Regions from separate parts of the Crystallibacter crystallopoietes genome, predicted to be linked through region 1. Evidence: riboswitches for the same ligand, from Rfam matches in the RefSeq annotation. Region 1 holds a riboswitch; each other region holds the start of a gene.
The links. A riboswitch is a leader RNA that binds a small molecule or an ion and turns the genes downstream of it on or off. The one in region 1 is predicted to bind S-adenosylmethionine.
Positions count from the first base shown of each region.

Region 2: it holds a riboswitch for S-adenosylmethionine, as region 1 does, so the genes downstream of both, AC20117_RS02935 (DUF1737 domain-containing protein) here and AC20117_RS16225 (bifunctional o-acetylhomoserine/o-acetylserine sulfhydrylase) in region 1, are expected to answer to the same signal.
Region 3: it holds a riboswitch for S-adenosylmethionine, as region 1 does, so the genes downstream of both, sfnG (dimethylsulfone monooxygenase SfnG) here and AC20117_RS16225 (bifunctional o-acetylhomoserine/o-acetylserine sulfhydrylase) in region 1, are expected to answer to the same signal.

Region 1 is NZ_CP018863.1:3,501,298-3,511,882, forward strand. Features, by position in the region: gene AC20117_RS16195 (allantoate amidohydrolase) at 1-827, shown strand, start outside; gene AC20117_RS16200 (amidohydrolase family protein) at 824-2,317, shown strand; gene hutI (imidazolonepropionase) at 2,314-3,546, shown strand; gene AC20117_RS16210 (TIGR03086 family metal-binding protein) at 3,607-4,206, opposite strand; gene AC20117_RS16215 (CPBP family intramembrane glutamic endopeptidase) at 4,349-5,137, shown strand; gene AC20117_RS16220 (VOC family protein) at 5,250-5,891, opposite strand; SAM riboswitch class IV at 6,002-6,116, shown strand; gene AC20117_RS16225 (bifunctional o-acetylhomoserine/o-acetylserine sulfhydrylase) at 6,183-7,502, shown strand; gene metX (homoserine O-acetyltransferase MetX) at 7,536-8,663, shown strand; gene AC20117_RS16235 (winged helix DNA-binding domain-containing protein) at 8,676-9,971, opposite strand; gene AC20117_RS16240 (SGNH/GDSL hydrolase family protein) at 9,985-10,585, opposite strand, start outside.
Region 2 is NZ_CP018863.1:605,013-615,597, forward strand. Features, by position in the region: gene AC20117_RS02900 (LysE family transporter) at 1-423, shown strand, start outside; gene AC20117_RS02905 (low molecular weight protein-tyrosine-phosphatase) at 438-935, shown strand; gene pabB (aminodeoxychorismate synthase component I) at 922-2,967, shown strand; gene AC20117_RS02915 (TetR/AcrR family transcriptional regulator) at 3,106-3,705, shown strand; gene AC20117_RS02920 (FAD-dependent oxidoreductase) at 3,702-4,877, shown strand; gene cls (cardiolipin synthase) at 4,908-6,317, opposite strand; gene AC20117_RS02930 (aminodeoxychorismate lyase) at 6,473-7,345, shown strand; SAM riboswitch class IV at 7,478-7,592, shown strand; gene AC20117_RS02935 (DUF1737 domain-containing protein) at 7,603-7,824, shown strand; gene AC20117_RS02940 (rhodanese-like domain-containing protein) at 7,821-8,186, shown strand; gene AC20117_RS02945 (O-succinylhomoserine sulfhydrylase) at 8,190-9,434, shown strand; gene AC20117_RS02950 (energy-coupling factor transporter transmembrane component T family protein) at 9,567-10,364, opposite strand; gene AC20117_RS02955 (ABC transporter ATP-binding protein) at 10,361-10,585, opposite strand, start outside.
Region 3 is NZ_CP018863.1:1,747,004-1,757,588, forward strand. Features, by position in the region: gene AC20117_RS08345 (peroxidase family protein) at 1-3,944, opposite strand, end outside; gene AC20117_RS08350 (CoA-binding protein) at 4,303-4,803, opposite strand; gene AC20117_RS08355 (O-acetylhomoserine aminocarboxypropyltransferase/cysteine synthase family protein) at 4,800-6,275, opposite strand; gene sfnG (dimethylsulfone monooxygenase SfnG) at 6,275-7,459, opposite strand; SAM riboswitch class I at 7,579-7,673, opposite strand; gene AC20117_RS08365 (hypothetical protein) at 7,831-8,664, shown strand; gene acs (acetate--CoA ligase) at 8,928-10,585, opposite strand, start outside.

The DNA of each region.
Region 1 (10,585 bases):
TCGGCGTGGCCTGCCTCGGCTCGCGGCTGCTAACCGGCGCCATCGATCCGGACAAGGCCCGGAACCTGCGCGACGCGGACGGCAATACCTTTGCGGACGTCTCGCGGGGGAACGCGCTGGACCCGGAGCACTTCGGGCGGGACGAGGAAGCGCTGGCCCGGATCGGCGACTTCGTCGAACTGCATGTTGAGCAGGGCCGCGGCCTCGGCGAGGAGGGGCCGGCGATCGCCGTCGGCAGTTCCATCCTGGGCCACGGACGCTGGAAGCTGACGGTCAGCGGCCAGGGCAACCACGCCGGAACCACCCTGATGCAGGACCGGGCGGATCCCATGGTGGCGGCAGCGCAGATCATTCTTGCCGTGCAGAAAACGGCCGCCGCCCAGCCGGACGCCCGCGCCACGGTGGGGCGGCTGGAACCGATCCCCGGCGGCACCAACGTGATCGCCTCGCGGGTCCAATTGTGGCTCGACGTCCGGCATCCGGAAGACGCCGTGACCGCCGCCCTCGTGGAGGCGATCCACGGCAAGGCACAGAAGATCGCCGCGTTCGAGGGCTGTTCCGTGACGCTGACGGAGGAGTCCTATTCCGGCACGGTCCACTTCGACGCGGCACTGCAGCGGCAGCTCGAAAATGCGCTGCCCGGGGCGCCGGTGCTCGCCACAGGTGCTGGCCATGACGCCGGTGTGTTGGCCGGCTATGTGCCCTCCGGCATGATCTTCGTGCGCAACCCGACCGGCATCTCCCACTCGCCGGAAGAACACGTTGAGGACGACGACGCCGACGCGGGCGCGGGTGCGTTGGCCGACGTACTGGAGGGGCTGCTGTGAGCGTCTGGTGCGAAGCCGCCTGGATCCGCGGGCGCGGCGTCGTGTCCGGCGTGCGCGTGGAGGTGGACGAATCCGGAATTGTGACCCGGCTTGAGCTGGGCGCGGAGCGGAAGGCCTCGGACCTGCCCGTCTCCGGCGTAGCCTTTCCGGCTGCTTCCAACGCCCACTCGCATGCCTTCCACCGGGTCCTGCGGGGCCGCACGCATGACATGGGCGTGGGCAGTTTCTGGACCTGGCGGGAGCAGATGTACCGTGCGGCCGGGGCGTTGAGCCCGGCGTTGTATGAGCAGCTGGCCACAGCCGTCTTTGCCGAAATGGTGGTGACGGGCTGGACCAGCGTGGCCGAATTCCACTACGTCCACCACCGTCCCGACGGCACGCCGTACGGGAGCACAGGCAATGGTGGCAGCCCGGGGAGTGCCCGGAGCGAGGCCAGCGCCGGCAGCACAGACCCGTACGGCAGCGCGGACGGCAGCGGTAGCGCAGCCTCGAACGGAGCCGACGGCCCCCATGCCATGGAGCTCGCCTTGGCCAGGGCGGCGGTCAACGCCAGGATCAGGCTGACGCTGCTGGACACCTGCTATCTCGCCGGCGGGATCGGGCAGGAGCTCTCGCCGGAACAGCTGCGGTTCGGCGATCCGGATGTCCACGCGTGGTTGTCGCGGCTGGAGTCCCTGCGCGAAGCCATTTCACGGGAATTCAGTCCGGACCAGGTCACTGTTGGTGCCGCCCTGCATTCGGTGCGCGGGGTGCCCGCCGACGTGCTGCCGGTCATTGCCGAGAAGCTGCCGCCGGAGATTCCGCTGCACATCCACCTTTCCGAACAGCCCGCCGAAAACGAAGCCTGCCTGCAGGCCACCGGGCTGACCCCGACGGCGCTGCTGCGCCGGAGCGGCCTGCTCACCCGCCGGCTTTCGGCCGTCCACGCCACCCACCTGACGGAGCAGGACATCGCCATGCTCGGCGCCGCCCATGCCACCGTGGTGATGTGCCCGACTACCGAGGCGGACCTGGCGGACGGCATCGGTCCGGCAGCGGCACTGCGCGACGCCGGGGCGCGCATCGCGCTCGGCACGGACCAGCACGCCGTCGTCGATCCCTGGCTGGAAATGCGGGCCCTCGAACATGGCGAACGGCTCCGGTCCGGCCAGCGCGGCTGGTTCCCGCCCGAAGCCTTGCACGAGGCGGCCTCGGACGCCGGCGCCCGCTCGCAGGGCAGAAGGCTGCCCGGGTTCGAACGGGGGAAGTACTGCGATCTGATGGCGGTGGACCCCGGCAGCCTGCGCACCATCGGCTCGCAGCCGGACCAGCTGGCACTTTCCGCCACCGCGCAGGACGTCAGGACCGTCGTCGTCGGCGGTCGCCTCGCCGCCCGCCAAGGCATCCACGCGACGCTGGGCGATCCCGCCCGGCTGCTCGCGGCAGCCATCACCGACGTCGACGCCGCAGCAACCGGCGACACCGCAGCCAAGGGAGCCCTCCAAAAATGACCGCTAGCAAGTCCACGCTGATCACCAACATCGGCGAGCTCATGACCCAGGACCCGGCACGCGGGGCCGGCTCAGTGCTGCGCGACGCCGCCGTCGTTATTGAGGGTGAGCGGATCAGCTGGATCGGACCCGCTGGCCAGGCGCCGCAAACCGATGAAATGTACGACGCCGAAGGCCGCGCGCTGCTGCCGGGCTGGGTTGATTCGCACACCCACCTGGTGTTCGCCGGGGACCGGACTGCTGAGTTCGAGGCGCGGATGGCGGGGGAAAGCTATGCGGCCGGCGGGATCGCCGTGACCACCGGGGCCACCCGGGCCGCGGACGATTTCGACCTGACCCGGCTGCTGATGGGCCGTGTCGCCGAGGCCGTCGCCGGCGGAACAACGTATTTGGAGACGAAGACCGGTTACGGGCTGGATGTGGAGCACGAGGCGCGGTCCGCGCGCATCGCCTCCACGGTGGCGGACCAGGTGACCTATCTGGGTGCCCATCTGGTTCCGGACGGGATGGACGCGGATGCCTACACGGAGCTGGTCTGCGGCGAGATGCTTGAGGCGGTCCGGCCATACGTGCAGTGGGCTGACGTGTTCTGCGAGCGCGGCGCCTTCAACGAGGAGCAGTCGCGTCGTGTGCTGGCAGCGTGCCGCGATGCCGGGCTCGGACTCCGCGTGCACGGCAACCAACTGGGCGAGGGGCCGGGCGTGCAGCTCGCCGTCGAGTTCGGCGCCGCCAGTGTGGACCACGTCAACTATCTGGCGGACACCGATGTGAAAGCGCTGGCCGACAGCTGGTCCGGGTGGGACCGCGCGGCCGGGACGGGGGAGCGCGGCACCGTGGCCACCTGCCTGCCGGCCTGCGATCTCTCGACCAGGCAGCCCTTGGCACCGGGACGGCAACTGCTCGATGCCGGCGTCGAAATCGCCCTGGCCTCCAACTGCAATCCGGGCACTTCCTACACAAGCTCGATGAACTACTGCGTGACCACGGCGGTCCTGCAGATGGGACTGAGCGTCCAGGAGGCAGTCCGGGCGGCGACGTTTGCGGGCGCCCTTGCCCTGGGCAAGCACGTTGGCGCCGACGTCGACGGTCAGCGGGCGGTGGGCTCGATCGCCGTCGGACACCGGGCCGACCTGCATCTGCTTAACGCGCCCTCGGCCACGCATCTGGCCTACCGGCCCGGCATGCCGCTGACCGCCGCGGTCTGGCGCGCGGGCGTGCAAGTGCGCTGATTTTCGCCGCTGATTGCCTGCCGCTCCCATGGGTACGCTGACCCGGGATGCCGGCTGCCGCTACTTCGCGGTCCAGCCGGGATTTCGTCCCGTCAGCCCCAGCAAACGGTCCAGCAGCGGTGCATCGGCGGGAATCTCGATGACCGGGCCGAACAAGCCCTCGCGGGCTTCGCCTTCCTGAGCAGAAAGCTCGGCAAATTCGTAGGCCGCCTGCAGGTTGGCGGTGTCGGCGTCGAACGACTGGCCCGTGGCCGCGGCCAAATCCCAGCCGTGCACCACCAACTCGTTGGTAGCCACCAGGCCCATGAGCTCGGCCGGCATGGTCACGCCGCCGGCCTGCGCCATACCTTGCCAGGCGGACGGATGTTGCCAGGCAGCCGCCAGGTCATCCAGGCGCTGGGGGAGGAGGTTCCGCCAATCCGGGTCCAGATTCGCAGCCGAGGGACGATTGTCCGGGGCGTCGGGCGGCACAGAGTCATAGCCCGGCTCCATCGATGCTTTGGTCGCCGCGTCCCTGAACGCGACGGTCAGGCCCATGAAGTGATCGAGCAGGTCCCCGACACTGTAGTACTCGCAGGGCGTTGGCCCGGCCAGCTGACCGTCCCCGATGCCCTTGACAATTTCCGCCACCTGCCGCGCGGCTGGTTCCAGATTGAGCACGCCGGGCCTCCCTCTCCTTCGGCTGTTTATTTGTCTTTTGACCTTCGCACGCGGGTTCCCCGGCGTCCAGAGCCAGGCCGCGGGATTGCGCCGATCCGTCCTTGTTGAGCACGCTCCCAGCAGGAGTTGGCAAGATAGACCCATGCAGAGCCAGACCGCAGCCACCGACACCGTGCCCCGCACCCGCCGTTACTACCGCGCCGAAGTGCTGATAGTTCTGGGGCTCTCCCTGGGTCAGTCTGCCGTCTACGCCATTGTGAACCTGCTGGAAAAGATGACGCGGGCGCCGCTCGGGTCGCAGACCACGGCGCTGAATCCTGTCCTGAACGAGCGGGAGCTGTTCGACCTGCTCTACCAGCTGCTGGCAATCTTCTTTGCCCTGGTCCCCGTGGCGCTGGTGCTGTTCCTGCTGACGGCACCGGGCGAACGCGCCCGCGAGGCCTTCCGGAAGATCGGGTTTACCTTCTGCCGGCCGGGCGTGGACTTTGGACTGGGCTTCGGTTTGGCCCTGCTGATCGGTGCGGGCACCTTAGGTGTCTATGCGGGCGGACGCGCCCTGGGCATTACGACGGCAATAGTCCCGGCTGCACTGGACGAATACTGGTGGACTGTCCCGGTCCTGGTTCTGTCCGCCTTGCGCCACTCGGTGCTGGAAGAAGTCGTTGTGGTCGGCTACCTCTTCAACAGGCTGGCCAAGCTGGGCTGGGGCACCTGGACCATCATTTTCACCAGCGCCGTGATCCGAGGCAGCTACCACCTGTACCAGGGGATCGGGCCTGGCATCGGCAACTTCCTGATGGGCCTCGTCTTTGGCTATGCCTACACCCGCACCAAACGCGTGATGCCGCTTGTGATAGCCCATGCCGTGCTCGACATCGCAGGGTTCGTTGGCTACGCCCTCTTCGGCTCCGCCATCGGCATCGGCGAATAACTTCTCCCGCCGCGGCGTCTTCCCAGTGTCCGGCAAATGAAATGCTCCGCTTTGGATACTGGCTCAGTAGAGCCAATACCAAAGCGGAGCGAAAGCCTCCGAAAAGGTGCAGTTAGAGTTCGACGATGCCCTTGTCGGTCTCGAACCGTACGGACATGATGCCCGGGGTGCCGTTCGGCGCCGTCCAGGCAACCTTGACATCATCCAGCAACGCGTCGATCGGTGTTCCCAGCCAGTCCGCCACACGCGTGGAGGAGCCGCCGATGGTCAACCCGATCAGCTTCGCCGTCGCAGGATACGCCTTCGACGGGTGCAGCTCCTCGGTGCCCTCGTCCCAGCGCAGCATGTACGGAACCTGCGGGTCCGCGATAAGGCCCTTAATGCCGATCTGCTGCCAGGTCAGTTCGCGGCCGTCCGGGAACTTGCGGCCGCCCGGCACCGCATGGCGGCCCAGCCGCTCCTCGAACGGAGCCAGATCGTCAACCTCGACGCACCAGCCCATCCAACCGCCGCCTGCTTCGGAGCGGGCACGTACGGCCTGGCCGAACGGCGCCTTGTCCGACGCGGGGTGGTTCAGCACCTCGACGACCTCAAGATAATGATGGTCCGTCAGGGGGAAAATCATGTTGCGGGTTCCAAAGCGGGGATGGACGCCGCCCTTGACGGCTTCGATACCCAGGGCTGCCGAAATCCGTTCGGTTGTAGCCGCCAGGCCATCGGGTTCACAGGCATATGAGACATGATCGAAACGCATGCCTCATTTTGGCATTTTGTGATGTGCCTCTCGACTAAGGGTGTCCTAACTGACATTCACACGCCGTCACATACTTGCTGAAAAAGTGCCCGTCGCCGAACCTAGATACAGGTCATGAGTGCCAGCAACAAGCCCCGGCTAGCTGGCCGGCAACCCTCCAACCGCGGTGGGGTGCCCCGGGTGAGGACCAGGCTCCCGCCATCAGGCGGGACGCAAGCGCGGGTCACCCGAGGAAAAATGCCGGAAATCCGGTTCCCGGGCAGACCCCTTTGAGACAAGAGGGAGTTCCACATGTCAAACGACTGGTCATTCGAAACCCGCCAGATCCATGTAGGCCAGGAGCCGGACACCGCAACAGGCGCGCGTGCCCTGCCCATCTACCAGACGACGTCGTTCGTCTTCCCGAGTGCCGAAAGCGCGGCCAACCGTTTCGCGCTGGCCGAGCTGGCGCCCATCTACACGCGGATCGGCAACCCGACCACCGAGGCCGTGGAGAACCGGATTGCGAACCTGGAAGGCGGCGTCGGAGCACTGCTGCTGTCCTCCGGCCAGGCGGCGTCCACGTTCTCCATCCTGAACGTCGCCGAGGCGGGCGACCACGTCGTCGCCAGCCCGAGCCTCTACGGCGGCACGTACAACCTGCTCAAGAACACCTTGAAGAAGTTCGCCATCGAGGTGACCTTCGTCGAGGATCCGGACAACCTGGACCAGTGGCGCGCGGCCGTCAAGCCGAACACCAAGGCGTTCTTCGGCGAGGCCGTGTCCAACCCGCGCCAGGACGTGCTCGACGTCGAAGGCATCAGCGCCATCGCCCACGAAGCAGGCGTGCCGCTGATCGTGGACAACACGCTGGCCACCCCGTACCTGATCCGCCCGATCGAGTGGGGCGCCGACATCGTGGTCCATTCGGCCACCAAGTACCTCGGCGGCCACGGCAGCGCCATCGCCGGCGTGATCGTGGATTCGGGCAACTTTGACTTTGCCAAGGATCCGGAGAAGTTCCCCGGTTTCAACACGCCGGACGAGAGCTACAACGGCCTGGTCTTCGCCCGCGACCTCGGCGTCGGTGGCGCGCTCGGCGCGAACCTGGCCTACATCCTCAAGGCCCGCGTCCAGCTGTTGCGTGACCTCGGCTCCTCCGCCGCTCCGTTCAATGCGTTCCTGATTGCCCAGGGCCTGGAGACACTGAGCCTGCGCGTGGAGCGGCATGTGGAGAATGCGCAGAAGGTGGCCGAATGGCTTGAAAAGCACGACGCCGTTGCCTCCGTTGCCTACGCCGGCCTGCCTTCCAGTCCCTGGTACGAGCGCGGCCGTAAGTACGGGCCCAAGGGTACCGGCGCCATCATCGCGTTCGAGATCGCCGGCGGGCTCGAGGCCGGCAAGCGCTTTGTCGACGGACTGGAACTGCACTCCCATGTGGCCAATGTCGGCGACGTCCGCTCGCTGGTCATCCACCCGGCGTCGACCACCCATGCCCAGCTGTCCCCGGAGGCGCAGGCCGCCGCCGGTGTCACGCCGGGACTGGTCCGGCTGGCCGTTGGCATCGAGCACATCGACGACATTCTCGCGGACCTCGAAGCCGGTTTCCGCGCATCCAAGGGTGCCGCCTGAGCGCGGCCTCATGAAGGAATCACAGGCATAGCATTGACAACTCTGCAACCACAGGAGCTGCTGGACACGGTGGCGGACGGCATTTTGCGTTACGCGTCCATCGGAGCCCTCGAGCTGGAAACGGGCGGTTTTCTGCCCGAGACCGTTCTGGGCTACGAAACCTGGGGCACTCTCAACGAGGATGCCTCCAACGCCGTGCTCATTGCGCATGCCTTGACCGGCAGCACCCATGTGGCGCGCGGAGATACGGATGAGGCGGGCTGGTGGGATGCGCTGGTGGGGCCCGGCGCCACGATCGATACCAACGAGTACTTCGTGGTGGCGGCCAATATGGTCGGCGGCTGCTACGGCTCCACCGGCCCGTCCTCCCCGGCGCCTGACGGCAAGCCCTGGGGCTCGCGCTTCCCGCTGGTGACCATCCGCGATTCGGTCCACGCCGAGGCGCGGCTGGCCGACCAGCTGGGGATCCAGCGCTGGCATGCAGTTCTCGGCGGCTCCATGGGCGGTGCCCGCGCGCTGGAATGGGCCGCAACCTACCCGGAGCGGACCGCCCGCTGTGCGGTGATAGCCTGCGGTGCGGCAAGCACTGCTGAGCAGATCGCCTTCGCACAGGCGCAGGTGCTGGCCATCCGGCTCGATCCGAACTTCAACGGGGGCGACTACTACCAAGGGAATGCGCCCGACGCCGGCCTCGGCATCGCGCGCAGGATCGCGCACATCAACTACCGGTCCGAGCCCGAATTCGAGTACCGCTTCGGCCGCAATGCCCAGGGGACCGAGCAGCCCTTCGGCAGCGCCAACCCGGCAGAGCGCGGGCGGTATGCCGTGGAAAGCTACCTGGACCACCAGGCCAACAAACTGGCGGGCCGGTTCGATGCAAACAGTTACATCCTGATGACCGAAGCCCTGATGAGCCACGACGTCGCGCGCGGCCGCGGCTCGGTGCAGCAGGCCTTGGCAGACGTCGACACGGACTTCTTCATCGCCGCGGTGGACTCCGACCGGCTGTACTTCCCGGAGCAGTCGCGCCAGCTGGCCGAAGCGCTGCCCACACCGCCCAAGGTGCACATGATCGAGGTGCCCACCGGCCACGACGGCTTCCTGACGGACATCCACCAGCTGCACAACGAGCTGGTTGCCCAGTTCTTCCCGCGCAGCTGATCCGGGCAAAATTCAGTCAAGCAGGTCCACCGTGACAGGGCGGCCTAGGAAAGTCTCATACCGGGCGATGGCGGCATCCAGTGCGCACTGCTGCGACGGCCCCAGCGTCCGGTGCAGCAAGATACTAACGACGGCGGACTCCGGCTTCAGCGTGTGCTGCCAGTTTCCGATCATGCGCCCGTCCAACAGGACCACGTGACTGGGCTGCTTGCTCGCGACTGAGGCCGGGGCCGTCCCACCCAGGTAGTGTCTGGTCGGTGTGTACCCCATGACGTATTCGTCGTAGCACTGGATCAAGTCGATCCGAGGGGCTGCCGGCGCAGCGCTGGGTGGTGCGAGGCCAACGTCTGATCCGGCGGTGGCCGCTTCCGTGGCAGAGTGTGCGGGGCCGGAGGCCATGATGAAGTGGTAGCCGTCGGCGCTGAACGACTGCATTTGGGAGCGGTCGCCCGGCCGTACGTCTTCTTGACTGCCTGCAGCGAGCACAGCCAGCCCGCGCCGGATGTCTGCCTGTGTCAGGCCGGACCAGACGGCGCAGTCTTTGACCGTGGTGGGTCCGCGGCTGGAAAAGTAGCGCCGGGTAAGTTCGGCAAGTGCTTGGTCGCGGTCGTAGTCCGTTGCCAGGGCCGGCACCCGTTCGTCGAAGAGCGCGTAGGTCTGGCGGACCGCGCCGCTTTCGCTGATCCGAGGTACGCCGCTGACCAGCACCTGGTCCATTTCCGCATGGAAGACCAGATGGCCCAGGCGCTGCCCGCGCAGGGGTGCCCCGTTGAGCCGTTCGCCGGTATCCGCCAGCAGACCCGCCCGTTCGAGTTCCGCGGCCAGTTCGTCGCGGGTCAGGTGCCGGCCACCGTCTACGGCCGCGCCGAGGACGTCGTTGCTGCGGCCGACGATCTCCGCGTCGAGCCCGAGCTGCCGGTCCCGGGTCTTATTGCCGGTCCTGAGCCTCGGGCCGGACAAAGTCATCAGCCAGCGCAGATCCTCCGCAAGGACAAAGTGCCAGGTCGGCCGGAGCACATGGGTCCGCAGGATAGTGCCCGCTGACAACGCCGCATCCACGGCTGCCGCGTTGTCCCTGGCCTGGCCACGGCACCGTTGCGCCAATGTCCACCGGGCATACGCATGCTCCTGCGCCTGTACGGCGAGCAATGAGCGCAAGGAGGCCCCGGCGTCGTACGCTCCTTCTCCCCACAGCTGCTGCGCGAGCAGCCGGTGCCGGACAATCCCCGCTGCGATCGCAGACTCTTCATTGAGCCCACCAGCACCGGAAGTCTTCTGATCGCCCAGCGCGCTGTCCGCGGAATCCACGCTCAGCCAGCCTTTATCCGGCCGCGCCGGGCGGCATGCCGGGGCCGAACATCGGACCGGCCGTCGGGCGCTTGGGGGAGACCCCGTCGCCCAGTGACTGGTGGCGCAGAGCCCGCACGACCCAGGGGAACAGGTGCTGGCGGGCCCAGACCAGATCCTCGGCGCGGGCGGTGCGCCAGTTCTTCGGCGGCAGCGGCTTGGGGATTTCGGGTTGCAGGCTGTGCTCCACGTTCAACGCGTCCAGCACCATGGCGGCGATGGTGTGGTGGCCCAGGGGCGAGAAATGCAACCGGTCAGGCGCCCACATCCGCGGATCCTTCAGCTCCCGCAAGGCCCACATGTCGGCGATGACCGCATCATGCCGGGTAGCCACGGTGCGTAGGTTTTCGTTATAGATAGCCGCCCTGCCGCGGACACTGCCGATCAGCGGTGTATCGCCGACATCCGGGGCAGTGAACAGGACAATGGTCGCCCCCGATGCCGCCAGCGTTTCGATGGCAACATCGATTTTCTCGGCCAGGGCGTCCGGATCCGAGCCCGGCCGGAGGACGTCGTTTCCTCCCGCGCAGAAGCTGATCAGGTCCGGTGCGAGCTCCACCGCCGGGCCGACCTGC
Region 2 (10,585 bases), 1.9 Mb from region 1:
AGTTCCCCGACAGCTTTCTACGTCATCAAGTACGCCGGCGCGGCCTACCTCGTCTATCTGGGCATCCGGCAGCTGCTGGCCAAACCCTCGGCCGACCAGGAACTCATCCAGGCCCAACGGAACGAGCCCGCGTGGTCGATGTTCCGGCGCGGCCTGTGGGTCAATCTGCTCAATCCGAAGGCGATCGTGTTCTTTCTGGCCTTCATGCCCGGCTTCATCCGCCCCGAGCAGCCCCTGGCCCCGCAGTACGTTGTCCTGGCCGGCACCATTGTCATCATCGACATCCTGGTCATGTGGTTCTTCTTTGCTGCAGCAGCGCGTTCCTTCCACCGGTTCACCAGAACCGAACGCGGCCAGCGCATGCTCGGTTACGTTTTTGGTGTCCTCTTCATCGGTGTCGGTCTGCTGCTGGCGTTCTTCTGACTAGACTCGTGGCTATGTACCGGATAATCACTGTCTGCACAGGCAATATCTGCCGCTCCCCTATGGCCCAGTACATCCTTACCAAGGCCTTCGAAGATGCCGGCCTGTCCGACGAGGTGTCCGTCGACTCGGCAGGCACTACCGGATGGGAGACCGGCCGTCCCATCGATGAGCGCGCCGCCGCCCGCCTCAAACAAGCCGACCTGCTCACCGCAGACCATCGCGCCCGGCAGTTCGAGCCTGCCTGGTACGCGGACCGGGACCTGATCCTGGCCCTGGACGTGGACCACTATGAACAGCTGCGTGGCGACGCTCCGGACGATGGCGCCCGGAACAAGGTCCGCATGCTTCGCGCCTTCGATCCCAAAGTCGCGGACCACGGGCCTGCCGAACAGGGAATCTACGACCCGTGGTTCGGCGACGAAGCCGACTTCGATGTCAGCTGGAACCTGATCAGTGCAGCGGTGCCGGGCATTGTGGAACATGTCAGGGCGCAGCTTGCCACCCACTGACAAACCGGTCATCATCGCCGTGGACGGACGCTCCGGGGCGGGGAAGACCACTTTGGCGGTGGAACTGGCCGCCCTCCTGCGTGAGCACCACAGCGTTACGTTGTTCCATCTGGAAGACATCTATCCGGGCTGGCACGGCCTGGCCGACGGGCAGCAGCGCTACCTGGAAACGGTGCTGCAGCCGCTTGCCCGCGGCGAGCGCGCAACCTGGACGGCATGGGACTGGGAGCAGAACGACGACGGCGAGCGCCGTTCCACGGAACCTGCCGAGATCGTGGTGGTGGAAGGGGTTGGTGCTGCCCATACCGCCGCACGGGAACTCACCGACGTCGTTATCTGGATCCAGGCCGAAGCGGTGGATCGCCGGGTCCGGGCTATTGCCCGCGACGGTGCCGGCTACGAGCCGTTCTGGGATGTTTGGGCGGCGCAGGAAGAAGCCTGGCTCGACGGCGACGACGTCCCCAGCGCCGCAGACCTGCTGGTCCACGGGCAAACCGGCGCCACCGCTGCTGCTGGCGTGCTGAAGGCCCTGGCCTCGCTCCCGCAACTGGACGCGCTGCTCTCGGTGGAGCGTTCCCACGGTGTTGCTCCTCAACTGCTGACCGAGCGGATTGATGCCCTGCCCGACGGAGCTGCCCTCTTCGGTGCGCTTTATGCCGCTTCGGACCGCGCGGTTTGGCTGGACAGCTCCAATGCCGGAGCCACGGCGGTGCCGGACCGCAACGAATACAGCATCATGGCCGACGACGCCGGGGCCTTCGGCCGCTATGCCGAACATCGCTCGGGCATCACTTCGGTGGCCGACGGTGCTGTCACCACCCGGATCCGCTCGCCCTTCTTCCGCTGGCTGGATGGAGTGTGGGGCACTCCCGCTGTCACCGACCCGGTTGAGGTTCCCGGCGGATTCGCCTTGGGCTGGCTGGGGTATCTGGGCTATGAGCTCAAGCGTGAATGCGGTGGCAGCGACGTCGCGGCCGCCACTCCCGACGCGGCCTTGATCTATGCCGGCCGCGGTATCGTGCTCGACCACGCCCGCAGGTGCACCTATCTTCTGGCATTGGCCGGCGAGGCATCCCGAGACGAAGCCCGCGACTGGTTCGCCCTGGCCCGGGCCGCGATCGGATCTGTGGCGGGGGCCGGAGACCTTTCCGGTCCCGAAGCCGCCGGGTACGTTCCGGCGGCTTCCAGCGGCCCGGCCTTCAAGGTGCGGGACGGCAAGGATCAGTACCTGCTCAAGGTCCGCCAGGCGCAGGCGGAAATCCATGTCGGCAACTCCTACGAAATCTGCCTGACCACCGAGCTGTCCGCCACGGCAGCCGCTGGGTCGGATCCGCTGGAAACATATCTGTCCCTGCGCCGTCGTAATCCCGCACCGTTCGCCAACTACCTGCGCTTCGGCAGTTTGACCGTCGCGAGTACCTCGCCGGAGCGGTTCATGAGCTTGGCCGCCAATGGCGCTCTGCGCGCCGAACCGATCAAGGGTACCCGGCGTCGGGTCGCGGATCCGGCGGCGGACGCGGCCCTGAAGGCAGAGCTGGCAACCAGCCTCAAGGACCGCGCCGAGAACATCATGATCGTGGATCTGCTGCGCAATGACCTGAGCCACTTTGCCGTGCCCGGTTCGCTGCGGGTCAGCCGCTTATGCGCGATCGAAAGCTATGCCACGGTGCACCAGATGGTTTCCACGATTGACGCGAGCCTGCGTCCGGACGCGTCCCGTGCGGAGGCCGTTGCTGCGGCGTTCCCCGCCGGTTCGATGACCGGCGCCCCGAAAATCAGCACGATGGACATCCTGGACCGGCTGGAGTCCGGCGCGCGCGGCGTCTATTCGGGGGCGGTAGGCTACTTCTCGCTCAACGGTGCCGCCGACCTGTCCGTGGTGATCCGGACCCTCGTCCGGCAGGGAGACAAGCTGACGTTGGGCGTCGGCGGTGCCATCACGGCCGACTCCGATCCGGAAGCCGAATGGGACGAGGTCCGGGCCAAAGCCTTCGGCGTGCTCTCGGCGCTCGGCAGCGTCTTTCCCGACTAAGCCGGCGCGACGCGCGCACCGGCCCCGCGACGCCTTCTGCAAAGAAACCTGCTGCAGGTCTGTTTTTTGGACAGTGGCGCGTGGTAGACCGGAATCGAAGTATTTGGACGAGCGTCCAAAAGATTCGAGGTCATTGCAATGACAACCACCCATGAGAAAACTGCCAAGGGCACCCGGACGCGGGACCGGATGCTGGAGTCCGCCGTCGTACTAATCCCGCAGCTGGGCTGGTCAGCGGTCACGGCCCGCGCCCTCGCCGGGCATGCAGGTGTGCGCCCGGGCATCATCCACTACCATTTCGACTCTTTGGAAGCCCTGCTCGCCGAAGCGGCCGTGGGCGCAGTCCGTGAGGCGCTCGAGTATCCGAGCCGCCAGCTGGAGTCCGGTATCAGTCTTGATGAAGGACTGCGCATGTTCCTCGCCGCGCTGGACGGGTTCGCGCCCGACGAGCCCGTCAATCTGCTGTTCATCGAAACGTTTCTGGCGGCGGCGCGCGGCGGGGTGCTGCGGGATGAACTGGCGCAAGTGCTACTGGATTTCCGCGGCCGCACCGCCCGTTGGCTGGAGCGTGTGGATTTCGACGGCGACGCCGACGCCGCGGCTGCCGTTCTGGCTGCCGCGATCGACGGGCTGATGCTGCACCGGGCGCTTGACCCCGGACTCACTGCCGACGTCGCGTTCCCTGTACTGCGCAGGGCCCTGGGCGCTACTGCTGCAACGGAAGGAAGTTCACCATGAAAGCCATTATCTGCGGTGCCGGCATCACCGGTTTATCCGCCGCCAATTTCCTCAGCGCTAACGGCTGGGACGTCACCCTGGTGGAACGCTCAGCCGGGCCGCGGCCCGAAGGCTACATGATTGATTTCTTCGGCTCCGGTTGGCAGGCGGCCACCCACATGGGCGTTATCGACAGAATCCGTGAAGTGGGATACGACGTCAACCGGATCGACTACGTGGACAGCAACGGCCGAAGCACGGCCCATCTGGGCTACGAGAGCTTCACGAAGGTGGTCGGCGACCGGCTGCGCAGCATCCTGCGCCCCGATCTGGAACAGGCCATCCGCGAAGTGCTGCCGGACTCGGTGGAGCTGCTCTATTCCACCACGATCACCTCGATCCACGACTCCTCCGCCGCCGCGACCGCATCCGGCGGGAAGGTGGACGTGGAACTCTCGGACGGCCGGCGGCTCACCGCCGACCTGCTGATCGGGGCCGACGGGATCCACTCGGACGTCCGCAGCATGGTCTTCGGGCCTGAGGCCGACTACTTCAAATTCCTGGGGTTCCACGTCGGCGCGTATTCCTTCCGCGACAACCGGGTCAAGGACATACTGGCCAACCGTTATGCCATTACGGACACCTGCGGCGAGGCCATGTTCTTCTACCGGTTGCGGGACGGCAGCATTTCGGCACTGGGCGTGCACCGCACCGACAGGCGGGAGCGCCCGGACGATATCCAGCAGGAGTTCCGCGAGCGCTACCGGTCCCTGGGCTGGCTGTGTCCGCTGGCGTTGGAGCATTGTCCCAAATCCTTCTACTACGACCAGGTGGCGCAGATCCGGATGCCGTGCTGGCGCCGAGGCAGGGTGGTGCTGCTGGGAGATGCCGCTACGGCAGTCTCGCTGCTGGCCGGCCAGGGCGCGTCGCTGGGTATGGCCGGCGCCTACGTGCTCGCCGACGAACTGGCCAAACATGCGCAGGTTCCCGATGCCCTTGCCGCCTTCGAGGCACGCTGGCGCCCGCAGGTCGCCGAGCAGCAGAAGGCCGGGGTGTCCGCCGCCAAGTGGTTTGTTCCCGCGGACCGCCGAGCCCTGCTCATGCGGCGGCTCTCGATGCGGCTGATCAAGGTCCCGGGCGTCAGCAGGCTGGTCAGCGGCGCCGTCGTCGGTAAAATCGGGGCTGCGCTCTGAGCACCCCGTCCGGCTCCGGCAGGGCCGGAATTACTGGAGGGTCGCGGTCAGACGGGCCACGTTGTCGACGTAACGCTCCCACCGGGTTCGCTGGCGCCACTCCTCCAGGGTGACCTCCCGGGAAACCTCGCGGTAGCTTTGCTGGATTTCGCGCATCTTGGCAACGATGTCCCCGCCAAGATGCATGACCGACACTTCCAGGTTCAAGGAGAAGGAGCGCATATCCATGTTGCTCGACCCCAGGACGCCGACCTCGTCGTCCACGGTGAAGTGCTTCGCGTGCAGCACCAGCGGTTTCGGATACAGGTAGATGCGCACGCCGGCTTCCAGCAGGGCTTGGTAGTAGGAACGCTGGGCGTGGTGGACCAGGAACTGATCCCCCTGTTCCGAGACGAAAAGTTCGACGTCGACACCGCGCTGCGCCGCCGTCGTAATCGCATAGAGCAGCGAATCATCCGGCACGAAGTACGGGCTGCAGATGGACAGCCGTTCCACCGCCGCGTAGATCAACGTATTGAACAGGCGCAGATTGTTCTCCGTGGCGAAGCCCGGGCCGCTCGGAACCACCTGGCAGGTCATGGGGCCCGGCTCGCGGACCGGTGGCGGCGTGAACAGCTCGCTGCCGAGGGTGTCGTCCGTTTCGCTGGACCAGTCCGTAGCGAACACCACGTTGAGCGCAGTGACGATGGGGCCTTCATACCGGGCCATCAGCTCCACCCACTGCCGGCCGGTCCGCTCGCTGGAGGCACGGTGGTAGCCGGGTTCGATCAGGTTCTGCGATCCCGTGAAGGCCACGCGTCCGTCCACCACGAGAATCTTGCGGTGGTTGCGCAGGTCGATGCGGCGCCATTGGCCCCGCACGGGGAGCAGCGGGAGCATGCGCTGCCACTCAATCCCGCTGCCCTGCAGCCAGCGCCGGAACTGCCGGTAGCCCCTGATCCGCATGGTGCCGAGGTGGTCGAAGAGCAGACGGACCCGGACACCGCGGGCCGCGGCCTCCTGCAGGGCCACAAAGAGCTCCTCGGTGACCTCGTCCTTGGCCATGATGTAGAACTGGATGTTGACGAATTCCTCCGCCTTGCGGACGGCGGCGGCCATCGCGGCGATGGAACCCTCGTAGTCCGGATAAAGCTCCACGTGGTTGTTGTCCACCATCGGGAAAGAGCCGAGCGAGCGGTTCAGTTCGGCGGCCGAATGGACCCAGGCGGGTGCTTCGCGTTCGCTGCGCGGTTCTTCCATGTCCTGGGTGGCTGCCCAGACTTTGCGGTTGATCTCGGTCTGTTTGGCGATCCGGCGGTCCGAAAGCCGGAAACTGCCGAACATGAAGAACAGCGCAATGCCGACCAGCGGAATGAAGAAGATGGCGAGCAGCCAAGCCATGGCGGTGGTGGGGCGGCGGTTGCCCGGCACAATCCCCAGCGCCGCGATCCGGATTCCCATGTCCAGTATCGAAGCCACCACGACAACCCAGTCCGGGAACGTGCCCAGACCCGCAAGCGACCACAACACGGCAGCGAACTCCTCCCTTTCCCGCCGGTCCACGGCGCTGTCCTTGTACAGCCTAATGTGCCCGCGCGGCAATCTATGCTGATCCCATGACAGTTTTGGTGTTTCTCGACCCTGCCCTGGAGAACGGGCGCATCGCCGATGCCACGAAGCCGCAGCTGATGGCGACCGATCTGGGCGCCACCCGTGGCGACGGCATTTTCGAATCGCTCCTGGCCGTGGACGGTGTTCCCCGCAAGGTGCAGGCGCATCTGGACCGGCTGGCGTCCTCGGCGCGCATCATGGACCTGGACATTCCGCCGTCCGATGCCTGGGAGCGGGCCATCGCCACCGCCGTCGCCGAACATGCCCCGGCTGAAGAGCTGGTGCTCAAGCTGCTGGTCACGCGCGGCGTGGAGGGCGCGGAGCGTCCCACCGCGTGGGTGCAGGCCTCGCTGCCCGGTTCCCTCGGCAGGGACCAGCGGCAGGAAGGCCTCGATGTGCTGCTGCTGGACCGCGGCTACGACAGCAACATCGCCGAGCGCGCGCCGTGGCTGCTGCTGGGCGCCAAGACCCTTTCCTACGCCGTGAACATGGCCGCACTGCGCTACGCCAAGGCCAACGGGGCGGACGATGTCATCTTCACCTCCACCGACGGACTGGTGCTGGAGGGCCCCACCTCCACGGTGCTGATGGCGACCGTGCGCGACGGCGTCCGGACGCTCACCACGCCGCTGCTCGAAAACGGCATCCTGCCCGGCACGTCCCAGGGCGCCCTGTTCAACGCGGCCGCGGATGCCGGCTGGCAGCTGGGCTACGGGCCGCTGGAGCCGCACCACCTGCTGGCAGCCGATGCGGTGTGGCTGGTCTCCAGCATCCGGCTGCTGGCACCGGTCAAGTCGATCGACGGCCGGGCCATCCCGGTGTCACACGAGATGACGGAGGAACTGACGGCGCTGCTGGCCAAGGGCAGCCGCGAGTAGCCCAGCGCTTCCCACGGCGGCCAGGGCTGCGGCCTTCCGCCGTCGTAAACCTACGTAACGGTTACCAATGATGACGACGCCGACGCCCCGGCTTGGGTGCCGGGGACGGCCCCGTGCTACTTTCTTGAGCAGAGTAACGAGGTCCAGCGTCAAGCCCTGACTGTGCTGGCCGGCAACCCTCTTCACGGCGGGGTGCCTCAGGTGACTACTCGGCAGTGTTCATTTGGTTCATTTGCAAGCGTGATCAGGAGTGCCCCATGCCCCCGTTGGAACAACCCGTCCAGTCCCCCGTTGGCAATGCAGCGGGCAGCCCCCTGCCCTACCGGTTGCTGACCGGGCCGGACGACAGGTCCTTCTGCGCGCGGGTCAGCGCCGCGCTGGCGGAGGGCTACGAACTCTACGGCAACCCCTCGATTGCCTTCGACGGCGAACGCGTCATCGCCGCCCAGGCCGTGGTGCTGAAGGGACACAGCGCATGAGCTACGCCGGAGACCTCACCGTTCAAGAAGCCGTGGAGAAGCTGCGCGGCGGTGCCGTCCTCGTGGACGTCCGTACCGAGACCGAATGGCAGCAGGTGGGCGTGCCCGTGACGAACGACGACGGCGCTCCCGCGCGCTTCATCGAGTGGAACCGGATTGACGGCAGCCGCAATGCCGGCTTCCTCAACGGGCTGCAGTCGCTGCGCGGCAAGGAGCTGCTGTTGATCTGCCGTTCGGGGCGGCGCTCCATCGATGCCGCCATCAGCGCCACCGCCGCCGGTCATACCGCGTACAACGTGCTGGGTGGCTTCGAAGCCGCCGGCGGCTGGCAGCAGAGCGATCTGCCCTGGAAGCGGGGCTAGCCGATGGTGCCCGCGGAGCCTTCCGGCCCTGGGCCGGACCCGGCGGAGCTGCTCGCCGGCTGGGACCCGCAGACGCGGGCAGTCCGCGGCGGCCTTGACCGCACGGGCTTCCAGGAAACCTCCGAAGCCTTGTTCCTGACCTCCGGCTACGTTTTCGATTCCGCCGAGGCAGCCGAAGCCTCCTTCAACGGCGAGGTGGAACGCTTCGTCTATTCCCGCTACGGCAACCCCACGGTCGCTGCCTTCCAGGAACGGCTCCGGCTGCTCGAGGGAGCCGAGGCCTGCTTCGCCACCGCCAGCGGCATGAGTGCGGTTTTCACGGCCTTGGGCGCCCTGCTCGCCACCGGTGACCGGGTCGTTGCAGCCCGGAGCCTGTTCGGTTCCTGCTTTGTCATTCTCAACGAGATCCTGCCGCGCTGGGGCGTGGAAACGGTCTTTGTGGACGGCCATGACCTGGCCCAGTGGGAGCAGGCCCTCGCCACCCCGGCCGCCGCGGTGTTCTTCGAGTCGCCGTCCAACCCGCTGCAGGAGCTGGTGGACATCCGGGCGGTCGTCGAACTGGCGCACGCCGCCGGGGCGCAGGTGGTGGTGGACAATGTCTTCGCCACCCCGCTGCTGCAGCAGGCAACGGAACTGGGGGCCGACGTCGTTGTTTATTCGGGTACCAAACACATGGACGGGCAGGGCCGTGTGCTGGGCGGTGCCGTGCTGGGGCGTGCGGATTTCATCAACGGCCCGGTCAAGCAGCTGATGCGCCACACCGGTCCCGCGCTGAGCCCGTTCAACGCCTGGACACTGCTCAAGGGGCTGGAGACGATGTCCCTGCGCGTGAACTATTCGACGGCATCCGCCCTGGAGATCGCCCGCTGGCTGCAAACCCAGCCGGCGGTGCGGCGGGTGGTCTACCCGTTCCTCGAATCGCATCCGCAGTACGAATTGGCGCGCCGCCAGATGAGCGGCGGCGGAACCGTGGTCACGTTTGAGCTTGAGCCGGATGCCGCCAGCGGCGCGGACGCCAAGGCCGCCGCGTTCCGGCTGCTCAACTCGCTGACCACGGTGGACATTTCGAACAACCTCGGCGACGCCAAGTCCCTGATCACCCATCCGGCCACCACCACGCACCGCGCGATGGGACCGGACGGACGGGCCGCGATCGGGCTTGGCGACGGCTTCGTCCGGCTGTCCGTGGGTCTGGAAGCCACCGGGGACCTGCTCAAGGACCTGGACCGGGCGCTCTCCAAACCGTAGCCGGCCCGTAGATCCAGGGCGTTGACGAAGGCACGCGCCTTTTGCGCGCAGCCGTAATCGAGGAGGCAGCTGCGGCCCTTCCCAAATCTGAAAAGGGCCGCAGCTGACCAGTGGATCGCGAAGGAGCCGGGGTCAGCCGAGGATGAAGTTCCAGGTCCCGGCGGAGACGGCGGCGGCAACGGCTGCCGCCGAGACCAGGGCACCGCCCAGGAAGACCCAGATATCCACCCTGCTGAACGTCGATTCCCGCGCCCAGGTGCGTTGTGCCCCGCCGAAACCGCGGGCCTCCATTGCCACCGCCAGGCGGGTGGCGCGCCGGATCGCCTGCACGATCAGCCCGAACGCCTGGCCAAGGAACGCGGCGAATTTGGCCAGCGGCTTGTTCTCGGCGCCGACTCCGCGGGCACGGCGGGCCAGACCCAGGGTCCGCCATTCCTCGACCAGCAGACCCACCAGCCGGAGGCCGGCCAGGGCCCCGAGCACAAACCGGTGCGGCAGCTTCAGCTTCTGCGCCAGCGCATCGGCCAGATCGGTGGGGTCAGTGGTCAGCAGCAGGAAGATTCCGGGCAGTGCCACCGCCAGGGACCGCAGCCCGATGGCGACGCCGGAGTTGATGGAATCCTCGGTGAACAGCAGCGGGCCCGCTTCGAAGACCACCGCGCCGGTTTTCTCCGCCAGCAGCGCCGTGCCGTAGGCGCCAACCGCGGCCGCCACCACCAGCGGCCAGCCGCGCCGGAACAATGCCCAGGCGCTGATGCCCAGTACCGGCAGCAGCAGCAGTTCCGCGGCCAGCACCACGCCGGCGCTCACCCAGTCCACGCTGAGCATCACCACTACGGTGACCATGGCAACGGCGGCGAGCTTCGAGAGCGGATTGGCACGGGTGAAGGGCGAGGCAGTCAGCCGCGGGGTCATGATGTCCAGGCTCATGCCGCCCTCCCGCTCGCGACCCGCGCCTGGACCTGTGCTGTTCCCTCCGCCACGCGCAGGACGTTGCCGCCGAGCGCCGCGGTGAAGTCGCCGTCGTGGGTCACGGACACCACGGCGTGGCCTTCGGCGATCAGTCCGCCGAGCAGCGAGACCAGTTCCGCCCAGGTGTTCGCGTCCTGCCCGAAGGTCGGTTCATCCAGGACCAGGATGTCCGGGCTGGT
Region 3 (10,585 bases), 1.8 Mb from region 1:
ACGGTGGTGATACTGCCCGCCGCGCCCGGCTGGGCGCCAGCCGGAGTGGTGGTGACGGTGTAGTTGCTGCTGATATCGCTGAACACCGCGACGTCCGCGTTGCCCGGGCTGGCGCTCTCAACGATTTCACGAACGACGACGATGTTGCCCGGATCCACCTTGCCGGCAAAGACTGCCTGCTGCAGTGTCTCCGTGCTGCCGGCCAGGTAAGGCTTGGCCAGTGCTGTTGCCGATCCGATCTCGGTGGCCGCGTCGGCTGCGTTGGTCCGGACGCTCAGCCGGACCCGCAGTTCCTTGTCGCCGTCGAGAATATCGTCGGCGCCGCGTCCCTCGATGGTGTCGTTGCCGCCGCCGCCGAGGATGATGTTGCCTTCGCCCCAGACCGCTGTGCCGGAGGTTGCGCCGGCGGGCAGCAGGGCCTGCAGACCGCGGATGCGTGCCACGCCCTCGGCGTCCAGCCAGTTGCCTCCGGAGAAGCCCTCGGCCACGGCGGTTCGGGGTACCACGCTGTCGCCGCGCAGGATGTCGTTCCTGCTGCCGCCCGAAAGCCCTTCGACTTCCGCATGGCGGTCTCGCAGGACGTCCACCGGAAGCGGGACACCCAGCAGCCTCAGCTCCAGGTCCGCATCCGCCGCCAACTCATCGAACTCGTAGCTGGACCAGTCGAAGCCGGCCGCTCCCGCGTTGCGTTCGATGCCGGGACCGGCGAGCATAATGTCGTCCCCGCCTTCGGCGTCGTAATCGTCGTCGCCGTTCTGGCCGTTGATGACGTCATGGCCCGGCTTGTTGGGGTCGTCGAAGAAGGGAGCGCCGGAATCGCCCTGCAGCAGGTCGGCTCCGTCACCGCCTTCGATCCAGTCGTCGCCGGAGTCCGCGAACACCGTGTCCGCGCCGCCGCCGGCAATGATGAAGTCATCGCCCGGTCCGCCGAAGTGCTCGTTGGTGTTGGCCCCGCCGTTGAGCAGGTCCTTGCCGTCGCCGCCCAGAATGATGTCCAGGCCGGGTCCGGCGTCGATGGCGTCATTGCCCGGACCGCCCTTGGGGACGTCGTCCCCGGCCGCGTCGGTAATGATGTCGTTGCCCTCGCCGCCCAAGGCGGTGTCGGCGCCGTCGTTGCCTTCGATGCGGTCATTGCCCGGGCCGCCCCAGAACGTGTCGTTGTCGACGCCGCCCCAGACCAGGTCCCTGCCGTCGGTACCGTTGAAGACGCTCTGGCCGTTGATACCGGGAGGGTCGATCGAGTTCATCGTCCGGTAGCGGATGGTGCCATCCGGCATCCGGATCAGCAGCTCGGTCTCGTTGCATTCCGACCCCGGATCATCCGCGATGTTCGTGCCGCTGCCGCCCAGGTTGGCCAGCTGGAACTTGCAGTCGGCGGTGGAGAAGACGTCCGCGGTGATGGAGTGCGCGTTGGTGTTGCGCATGATCATTTCACCGAAGGAGTTGCCTTCCAGCTGAGAGAACAGGTTCATGCCCGGCGTGCGCACCAGGTAGTAGAACCGGTCGCCGTTCTGCAGGTCGAGCATCTGCTTCTCGAAAACATAGTTGAAGGTTGAGCCCAACAGGCCGCCGAACAGGTTGGTGCGCTCGGCGAGGCCGCCCATCCAGAGGTCCACGGTGTCCAGGCCGGTTGGCTTGTCCGCCCAGGTCCCCGTGGCGCCCATGAAGTCCCCGGCATCGGCCGGAATGGCTTCCGGCGCGGTGTCGAACGGCGGATCCACGATCAGCCGGGCGGCCTCCCGCTTCTCCACCAGAGTGGTCTTGGAGGTGATGGTTTCGTGCGTGCCGTAGGCGGCAACGAAGTTCACCAGCGACTCGGGATGCTTGATGTTCAGCCCGAAATCGATCCAGTTCTTGTACGGCATCAGCTGGCTGTCGTTGGTCTTGGCGTGCAGCTCCTTGCGCAGGTCGTTCAGCGAAGGCAGGCCGGTCTCCCGGGCCCGGGCCATGTTGATGGCGGCGAGGTCCAGCGGCAGGCCCAGCAGGTTGCTGCGCAGCGTGTCGGTCACGAACTCGTCGAGCTCGTTGCCCACCTGGTTGGACATGCCCATGGCGATGCTGCCGGCCGCGGACTTGGAGTCCAGGACGCCGGCCGAACCGCCGTCGGTGTAGGCCACCGGGTTGAGGAACCCGTTCAACAGCGGCGTGTCGTTCGACGAGCCGTCCTCGTTGGTACGCGCGATGGTGTCGGTGAGCATCGAGTGGCCGAACCGGTACACGGCGTGGGCGAACTCGGCGCTGATCGCGGAGTTCACGTCGTCGTGGTAGCCGGAGAACGGTTCGATCAGCGGCTGGACCTTGCGGGCGAACTCCTCGAAGGCCAGGTGCTGGTATTCCATCTCGGTGATGAACCGTGCGGCCTGGAAGAGGCGCTCCCCGTTCCAGCCTTCCGCACCGGCGGCGAGCTGCCATTCCTTCAGGGCTGCATCGCCCCGGGCACTGCCGGTGTCTTCGGTGAGGACCTTCTGGATGTCATCCACCAGTCGGTTGTGCTCGGAGTGGAAGATCTGGTGGATCGAGGTCAGGCCGATGTTCTCGTTGACGCGGCCGTCACCGGCGACGAAGTGCCGGTCAAGCATCTCGTTGTCATACGTGCCCGCGGTCTGGCGTGCGGTGGCCGGGGTGATGGCGGTGTCTGTGTCTGCGATCAGTCCCGGAGCGGGAACCGCGTTGTGCGCGATGTCCTCGATGAAGGCCTCGCTGACCCGCTGAACGTTGGCAGGCGCGGGTACGGGAGCGGCAAGGTTGCCCTCCACGGTTCCCGTCGGCGTCACATACTGCGGGAGGCCGTTGGGGCCCGGAACGAACTTGCCGTACGGATCGGTGAGGATCACCGGGATGTTCAGTGCGTCGGCGTCGACCAGCTTCAGGCCGAGCAGCTCTGCAGCCTGCTTCTTCAGCAGCTGCCAGGTGCCCATGCCGCCGTCGGCCGATGTCAGCAGCTCGCCGGAGGAAACCGGTTTACCGGCGGCGTTCTTCGCATAGGTGCGGAGGAAGACCTGGTGTGCCGGGTGGGAAGCGTAAGTCTGGGACTGGTCCACGTAGGGATTGGTACGGTTGGTGGCTTCCTGGATGTCGTCATCGGTACCCATCTGGCCGTCGGGGCCGGGCTGGTTGGTTGCCCGGGTCACCGCCATGAAGCGCAGGTGCGGCGGCACGTCATCGGCCGTGTTCAGCTTCCCGTCGCGTCCGGGGATCAGCGGATCGTCTTCCTTCAGCGGGACATAGACCGTGCCACCGGACTTGCTGACCAGGTCGAGGCCGTGGTCGAAGAACTGCCCGAAGAGGGTGAACAGGCCGTTATAGGGCGGCGAGAGTCCGACGTCGGTGGTGACATTCGGGATGAACAGTGTTTCCCCTGACGGAACACAGCCCTCGGGAATGCCCGCCGTCGTCGGTGTTGGATCCGTGGTGCAGGGGGCAACGCCGTCGGTGGTCTGGCTGCGCAAGGGAAAGCCCGCCGCCTTGACGGCTGCGGGGTTGGTGGATGTCTGGTCCACAATTAGGTTGCTGATGACGCGCGGCTGCGAGTCCCAGACGTCCTTCTTGGACGCGTACCCGGGATCGCCAGCGGCGGTAACGAACGGCGACGTGCTGTCTTCGGCCGGCCGGAAGTCCGGCGTGGTGAGCCGCGGGAACTTCTCCTGCGCGGCGCCGAATTTTTCGCGGTCTTCCTGCAGGTTGTTGCAGGAACCGTCTACCGTGCGCAGGCCATAGGAGACCAGCGGTCCCGGCACCTGGTTGGGGCCGTCGCCGAGCAGCGCTCCGCAGGGACCCGTGGCGGACGTCGTGTTGGCCACATGGGCCTCGGAAATCTTGATCTGCTTGAGAATAAACGCCAGATCCGCTGGCGTAACGGTAAATCCCTGGCCCACCACCCCAGCGTGGGCCGGACCTGCAAGGGCCGGAAGGCCCAGCGACGTGGTTAGTACAAGTGCGAGCATGCCGGCGACGCCGCGGCGCCGGTACCCAGTTTGTTTCGTGGCCGGTTGTCCGGCTCCAGCTTGTCGGGAGGATGCTTTGCGCCCCCGCGCATCCTCCCGCTTATTCCCCATAACCCTGTGAGTGAACATCTAAGACCCCTCGGTCTCGATTAGCGGCTCATCAGTCGACGCTGACTTCATCGATTGTTAATGGGCCGGAGTTAATCGTCGAGGCAGGACCTTGGTAAAAACCTAGAGATGGGGGGTCTGCGGCATCCCCTAAATAAGGGGATGAGTGCCTTTAGGGTTGGATTGTAGGGAAAAGCAGAGGGGGCAAACGGTTGCCATAGGCACCGCTTGCCCCCTCCAGATGGGTTAATCAGGCTGTCAGCTGGCGTTTCGAGGAGATGACTCCGGTATCGAAACCTGCCAGGTGCAGGCCGCCATGGAAGCGTGCGTGCTCAATCTTGACGCAGCGGTCCATGACCACATTGAGCCCGGCAGCCTCGGCTTTGGCCGCGACTTCCTCGTGCCAGGAGCCGAGCTGGAGCCAGATGGTCTTTGCGCCCACGGCGATGGACTCATCCAGCACGCCGGGGAGGTCATCGTGTTTGCGGAAAACCTCCACCAGGTCCGGGACCTCGGGCAGATCCGCCAGCGAGGCGTAAACCGGCTGGCCCAGGATCTCCTTGGCTACCGGGTTCACAAAGTAGACCTTGTACTTGCTCGAGGAGAGCAGGTACGTGGCCACGAAGTAGCTGGCCCGGCTCGGCTTGTCCGAAGCACCGACAATGGCGATGGTCTTGGTGTTGCGCAGGATGTTCAGGCGCTCCGGTGCGGACGGCCCGACCCACTTGCGCTCTGGCGCGGATACGCTCACTTGGCAGCTCCTTCTTCGGCTTCGACGAGATCCTCGACCGACTCGACCACGCGCGTGCCCGGTTCGGTGTGCGCGCTGCGGGCCGCCGGAACGGTGCAGGACTCTCCGGCGTAGGACGGTGACGCGAACTCGGAGGTGTCGAACACGTCGTCTTCATGGTCGCGGCTGGGGCCGTGCTCGGCGCCGGCATGCTGGGACTCGGCCAGGGCCTGGTCCAGGTCCCACAGGATGTCCTCGACGTCTTCGAGACCCACGGAAATGCGGATCAGGTCCTCGGGCACACCGGCGGCCAGCAGCTGTTCACCGGTCAGCTGCTGGTGCGTGGTCGAGCCCGGGTGCAGGACCAGGGTCCGCGCGTCGCCGATATTGGCAAGGTGGGAGGCCAGCTGCAGGGACTCGATGAACTTCTGTCCGGCAACGCGGCCGCCCTTGACCCCGAAGGAGAATACCGATCCGACGCCCTGCGGGAGGTACTTCCGGCCGCGCTCGTGGTGCGGGTGCGAGGGCAGGCCCGCATAGTTGACCCAGGAGACGCGCTCGTCCGCCTCGAGCCATTCGGCAACCCGGCGGGCGTTCTTCAGGTGCTCGTCCATCCGCTGCGGCAGGGTCTCCACGCCCTGCAGCAGCTGGAACGCGGACTGCGCCGACAGCGACGGCCCGATGTCGCGCAGCTGCTCCGAGCGGAGCTTGGTCAGGAAGCCGTACTCGCCGAAGTTGCCCCACCAGGAGACATTGCCGTACGAGGGTACCGGCTCCGTCATCTGCGGGAACTTGCCGTTGCCCCAGTTGAAAAGACCGCTTTCGACAACGACGCCGCCCAGCGTAGTGCCGTGGCCGCCCAGGAACTTGGTGGCCGAGTGGATGACGATGTCCGCGCCGTGCTCGATCGGACGGATCAGGTACGGCGTGCTCAAGGTGGCGTCGACGATCAGGGGGATCCCGGCGTCGTGCGCTACCGTGGCCAGGCCCTCGAGATCGGCAATGTCGCCGGACGGGTTGGCGACGATCTCCGTGTAGACGGCCTTCGTGTTCTCCTGCACTGCTGCGGCGAAATCGGCCGGATCATTGCTGTCGATGAACGTGGTCTCTACACCGAAGCGGCGCAGGGTGACATCGAGCTGCGTGATCGTCCCGCCGTAGAGCTTGGAAGAGGCCACAATGTGGTCCCCGGCTCCGGTCAGCGCGGCGAAGGTGATGAATTCCGCCGCCATGCCGGAGGACGTGGCGACGGCGCCGATGCCGCCTTCGAGCGAGGCGATCCGCTCCTCGAACGCGGCCACCGTGGGGTTGCCGATCCGCGAGTAGATGTTGCCGTACTTCTGCAGCGCGAAGAGGTTGGCGGCGTCGTCGGTGTCCTTGAAGACGAAGGACGTGGACTGGTAGATCGGTACGGCGCGGGCACCGTGCTCGGCGTCGGGAGTTCCACCCGCATGCAGGGCACGGGTGCGGAAGCCGAATGTGCGTTCAGCCATTAAAGCGTGGCTCCTTCAAAGTTGGTTTCGGGCAGCAGGTCCGTGTTCAGCTCAGTACCGTTCTTGCGGGCCAGGTCTGCCTCGAGTTCGCGGACGATCGGCAGGACGTTGCGGCCAAAGGCCTCGACCTCTTCCTGGAAATGCAGGTAGCAGGTCAGCATCAGGTTCACGCCGATCTTCTTGAAGTCCACGATACGTTGGGCAATCTGCTCCGGCGTACCTATAAGTCCTGTCTTGAAGCCATCGTTGTACTGGACCAGGTCCTCGTAGCTCGAATCGGCCCACATGCCCTTGCCGTCCTTGGTGGAGGCGCCGGCTTCCTGGACCGCGGCGCGGAAACCTTCGACGGCGGGGCGGTGCGCCTTGGCCACGATCTCGCGCAGCGTGTCCTTCGCCTCGGCTTCGGTGTCGCGGGCGATGACGAAGCCGTTCAGGCCGAACTTCGGGGTGCGGCCGACGGCGGCTGCGGCGGCCGTGACGCCGGAGATGTTGTCCTCGAAGCCCGCCAGGTCCTTGCCGTTGGAGAAGTACCAGTCGGCGGTGCGGCCGGCGGCGGCCTGGGCGGCGGTGGAGTTGCCGCCGAAGAAGATCTCCGGGTGCGCCCGGCCCGGGACGTCCAGCGGCGCCGGGTTCAGGGTGAAGTTGTTGATGTTGTAGTACTTGCCGGACTGCGAGTACTCCTGCTCGGTCCACAGGCCGCGCAGCACCCGGATGAACTCCTCGGTGCGGACGTAGCGCTCGTCATGCTCGAGCCACTCCAGTCCGAAGTTCACGAACTCGTCCTTGAGCCAGCCGGACACAACGTTGACGGCCGCGCGGCCGCCGGAAATGTGGTCCGCCGTAATGATGAACTTGGCCAGCACGCCGGGATGCCACATGCCCGGGTGGACGGCGGAGATAACCTTGAGCTTTTCGGTGGCGCCGAGCAGGGCCAGCGAGAAGCTGGTGGCCTCGTGCTGCTTGTCCGCGCCGTAGCTGGCGGCGTAGCGGGTCTGCGTCAGGGCATATTCGAAGCCGGAGTTCTCGGCGATCCGGGCCAGCTTCTTGTTGTAGTCGAAGTCCCAGCTGGTGCGCTGTTCAATGGTGGAGACCACCAGGCCGCCGGAAACGTTCGGGACCCAGTAGGCGAATTTCAGCGGGGTTTCGAGATCAGCTACCTGGCTGACCGAGGTGTTGGTGCTCATGGCGAATTCCTTCAAAGTCTGCGCCGCGGCGCGATGTGCGGGAATCCCGGGCAATGACGATCCGTCGGGCGCCAGGCCGGACAGCCTTGCGCCATCCGGATCAAAGATTGCTTGCGCTCTCTCCATCGCTTCTGGCGGTAGCACCTCTCCGGTGGAGTCCGGATGGTTGCTGCGGCGTCAAAGAGCCAGATCTCTCGGCCGCTCGGGATGGTCCCGACTATTCTCGCAACTGTTACGGGCGGCGGCCAAGAATATTTAGCCGCATTGCGTTCTCCCGGGAGTTTGCCGAGTGTGCTGGATATCAACAATGTTTTCCACAGCTTCGAAGAGGCTCTGGCCGTGGAACTGCATGTTTGGACATCCTCTTGACTATGCAGAACTTGGATCCCATCGCAGAGTATGTGGCACGGTACGGGGGTACGCTCCAGGTCGCGGACTTGGTCAAGGCAGGCTTCGGGTCTTACCGCATCAGGGCAGCCATCGCCCAGGGGGACATTGTTGCGCTGAGGAGGGGCCTCGTCGGAACGCCAAATGCCGACCCGGTTCTACGGTCTGCGCTGATGCCGGGCGGGTTGCTCACCTGTGTCTCAGCCGCCAAGGAGCTCGGCTTGTGGACCATTAAGAATCCGAGCCAAGTGCATGTGTGGACACACAACGGCCGGCACCCCGGCCCCTTCGTCAAACACCGTGGCCAGTTGTTGGGCGAGCGAGGCCCGGGCAATTACGTCGCAGTCCTTGACTGCGTCCTCCACGCCATTCGTTGCCGTCCCCGGCTGGAAGCACTGGTGATTGCGGAGTCGGCAGTGCGCCGGCAAGCAGTAACCCGGGAACAGCTGTTGGAACTCTTACCGGGTAAACGGAACGGTGTCCGCCGGGCAGTGGTCAAGGGCATCGGGGACGATGCCGATTCACCGCTTGAAGTCATTGCCCGGGATCTGTTCCGTACGGCAGGACTTCATGTAGAAACGCAGGTGCGGATCCGAGGGCTTGGACGCGTTGACATGATTGTCGAGCGATGCCTCATCGTCGAGTTGGACGGCTTCGACTTTCACTGGGACCGGGCATCCTTTCGAAACGACCGGAAGCGGAACAACGCCGGCGTCCTGAGCGGCTATCCTACTTTGCGCTATCTGTACGAGGACCTGGTATTTACGCCGGAGAAAGTCGTGGCAGAGGTAAAAACGGCAGTTCGTCGAGTGGCCTGAGGCGAGTTATGCGCGATCGATGGATGCTCGAGCCCAAGTTCAGGCCTAACGGTCCATGTTCTGGAACCTGCCGACGCTGTGACTGGGCATGATGCAGATGCCCCCTTCAAAACATGGGCTCGAGCAGGGCGCGGGAAGGGCAGCAGGGCGCGGGCAGGACAGCGGGGCGTGGGGCCGGTACAGGGCAGCGCAGGGCGGGGGCATGGCAGCGGGGGCAGGGCAGGGCCGAGGGGTCCGGCTGCGGTGCCGGCCCCCGGGCCGGGCTACCGCGCCTCGCAGATCTCCTTGATGTCCGCGATGCAGGGCTCATTCTGCAGGCTCGTGGTGTCGCCCAACGTGCTGCCCTCGAACAGCTGGGTCAGCAGGCGCCGCATGATCTTGCCGGACCGGGTCTTGGGCACGTCCGGGACAAACACGATCTCGCGCGGCTTGGCGATCGGCCCGATCTGGGTCGCAACATGCGCGCGCAACTCGGCAGCGGCCGCAGCCTGCTCAGCCGTCGGCTCGGCGGCCGTGGATGCAGCGATCAGCGACTTGTCCGCCGGCACCACGAACGCGGTGGCCGCGTGGCCGGTCTTCGCGTCAAACGTGGGGCACACGCCGGCCTCCACCACCGCCGGGTGCGAGACCAAGGCGGACTCGATCTCGATGGTGGACAAACGGTGGCCGGAAATGTTGATCACGTCATCGGTGCGGCCGAGGATCCAGGTGTCGCCGTCGTCGTCGAACCGCGCGCCGTCGCCGGCCAGGAACCAGCCCTGGTCCGCGTACTTCTCCCAGTAGGAGGTGAAGTAGCGCTCGGGATTGCCCCACACGGTTCGCGCCATCGAGGGGCCCGTCTTGGTGACCACGATGTTGCCCTGCACGTTCGCGCCTACGCGCTTACCGGCGTCGTCGACAATGTCGGTGGCCACGCCGGGCAGCGCGCGGGTGGCGCACCCCGGCTTGAAGGACGCGTCCGTCTGGCGCGGGGAGAGGATGGTCGCGCCGGTTTCGGACTGCCACCAGGTGTCCACCATGGGAACGCCCGAGGCCGGATCTCCGGTCAGCGAGTCGCGGCCGACCTGGGTGCGCAGCCAGCGCCAGGCCTCGGGGTTCACGGCCTCGCCCACCGTGCCGCACAGGCGGATGGAGCTGAGGTCGTAGTCGGCGGGGATGCCGTCCGGGAACCAGCCCATCAGGGAGCGCACCAGCGTGGGCGCCGTGTAGTAGCTGGTCACGCCGTAGCGCTGGATGATCTCGAAGTGGCGGCCCGGGTGCGGGGTGTTGGGCGTGCCCTCGAAGATGACCTGGGTGACGCCGTTGGAGAGCGGGCCGTAGATCTCGTAGGTGTGCGCGGTGACCCAGGCCAGGTCCGCCGTGCACCAGTGGACGTCGCCGTCGCGCTGGGCCGGATCCGGGTTGCTGAACAGGTACTCGTGGCTGAAGGAGGCCTGCGTCAGGTAGCCGCCGGTGGTGTGGACCAGGCCCTTCGGCTGGCCGGTGGTGCCGGAGGTGTACATGATGAACAGCGGCGTCTCGGCGTCGAATGCCTCCGGCTCATGGACCTCGGAGGCGGTGTCGACGACGTCGTGCCACCAGACGTCGCGGCCCTCCACCCAGTTGATGTCGGTGTGGCCGGTCCGGTTGATCACCAGCACGTGCTCGATCGCGTTGTCGCCGGCAACGGCTTCATCCGCGTTGGCCTTGACCGGGACGGCCTGGCCGCGGCGGAACTGGCCGTCCGTGGTGACCAGCAGTTTGGCGCGGGTGTCCTCGACGCGGAACTTCAGTGCCTCGGAGGAGAAGCCGCCGAAGACCAGCGAGTGCACGGCGCCGATTCGGGCGCAGGCCAGCGTGATGACCACCGTCTCGACGATCACCGGCAGGTAGATGACCACGCGGTCGCCCTTGGTGATGCCCAGGGCCAGCAGCGCGTTGG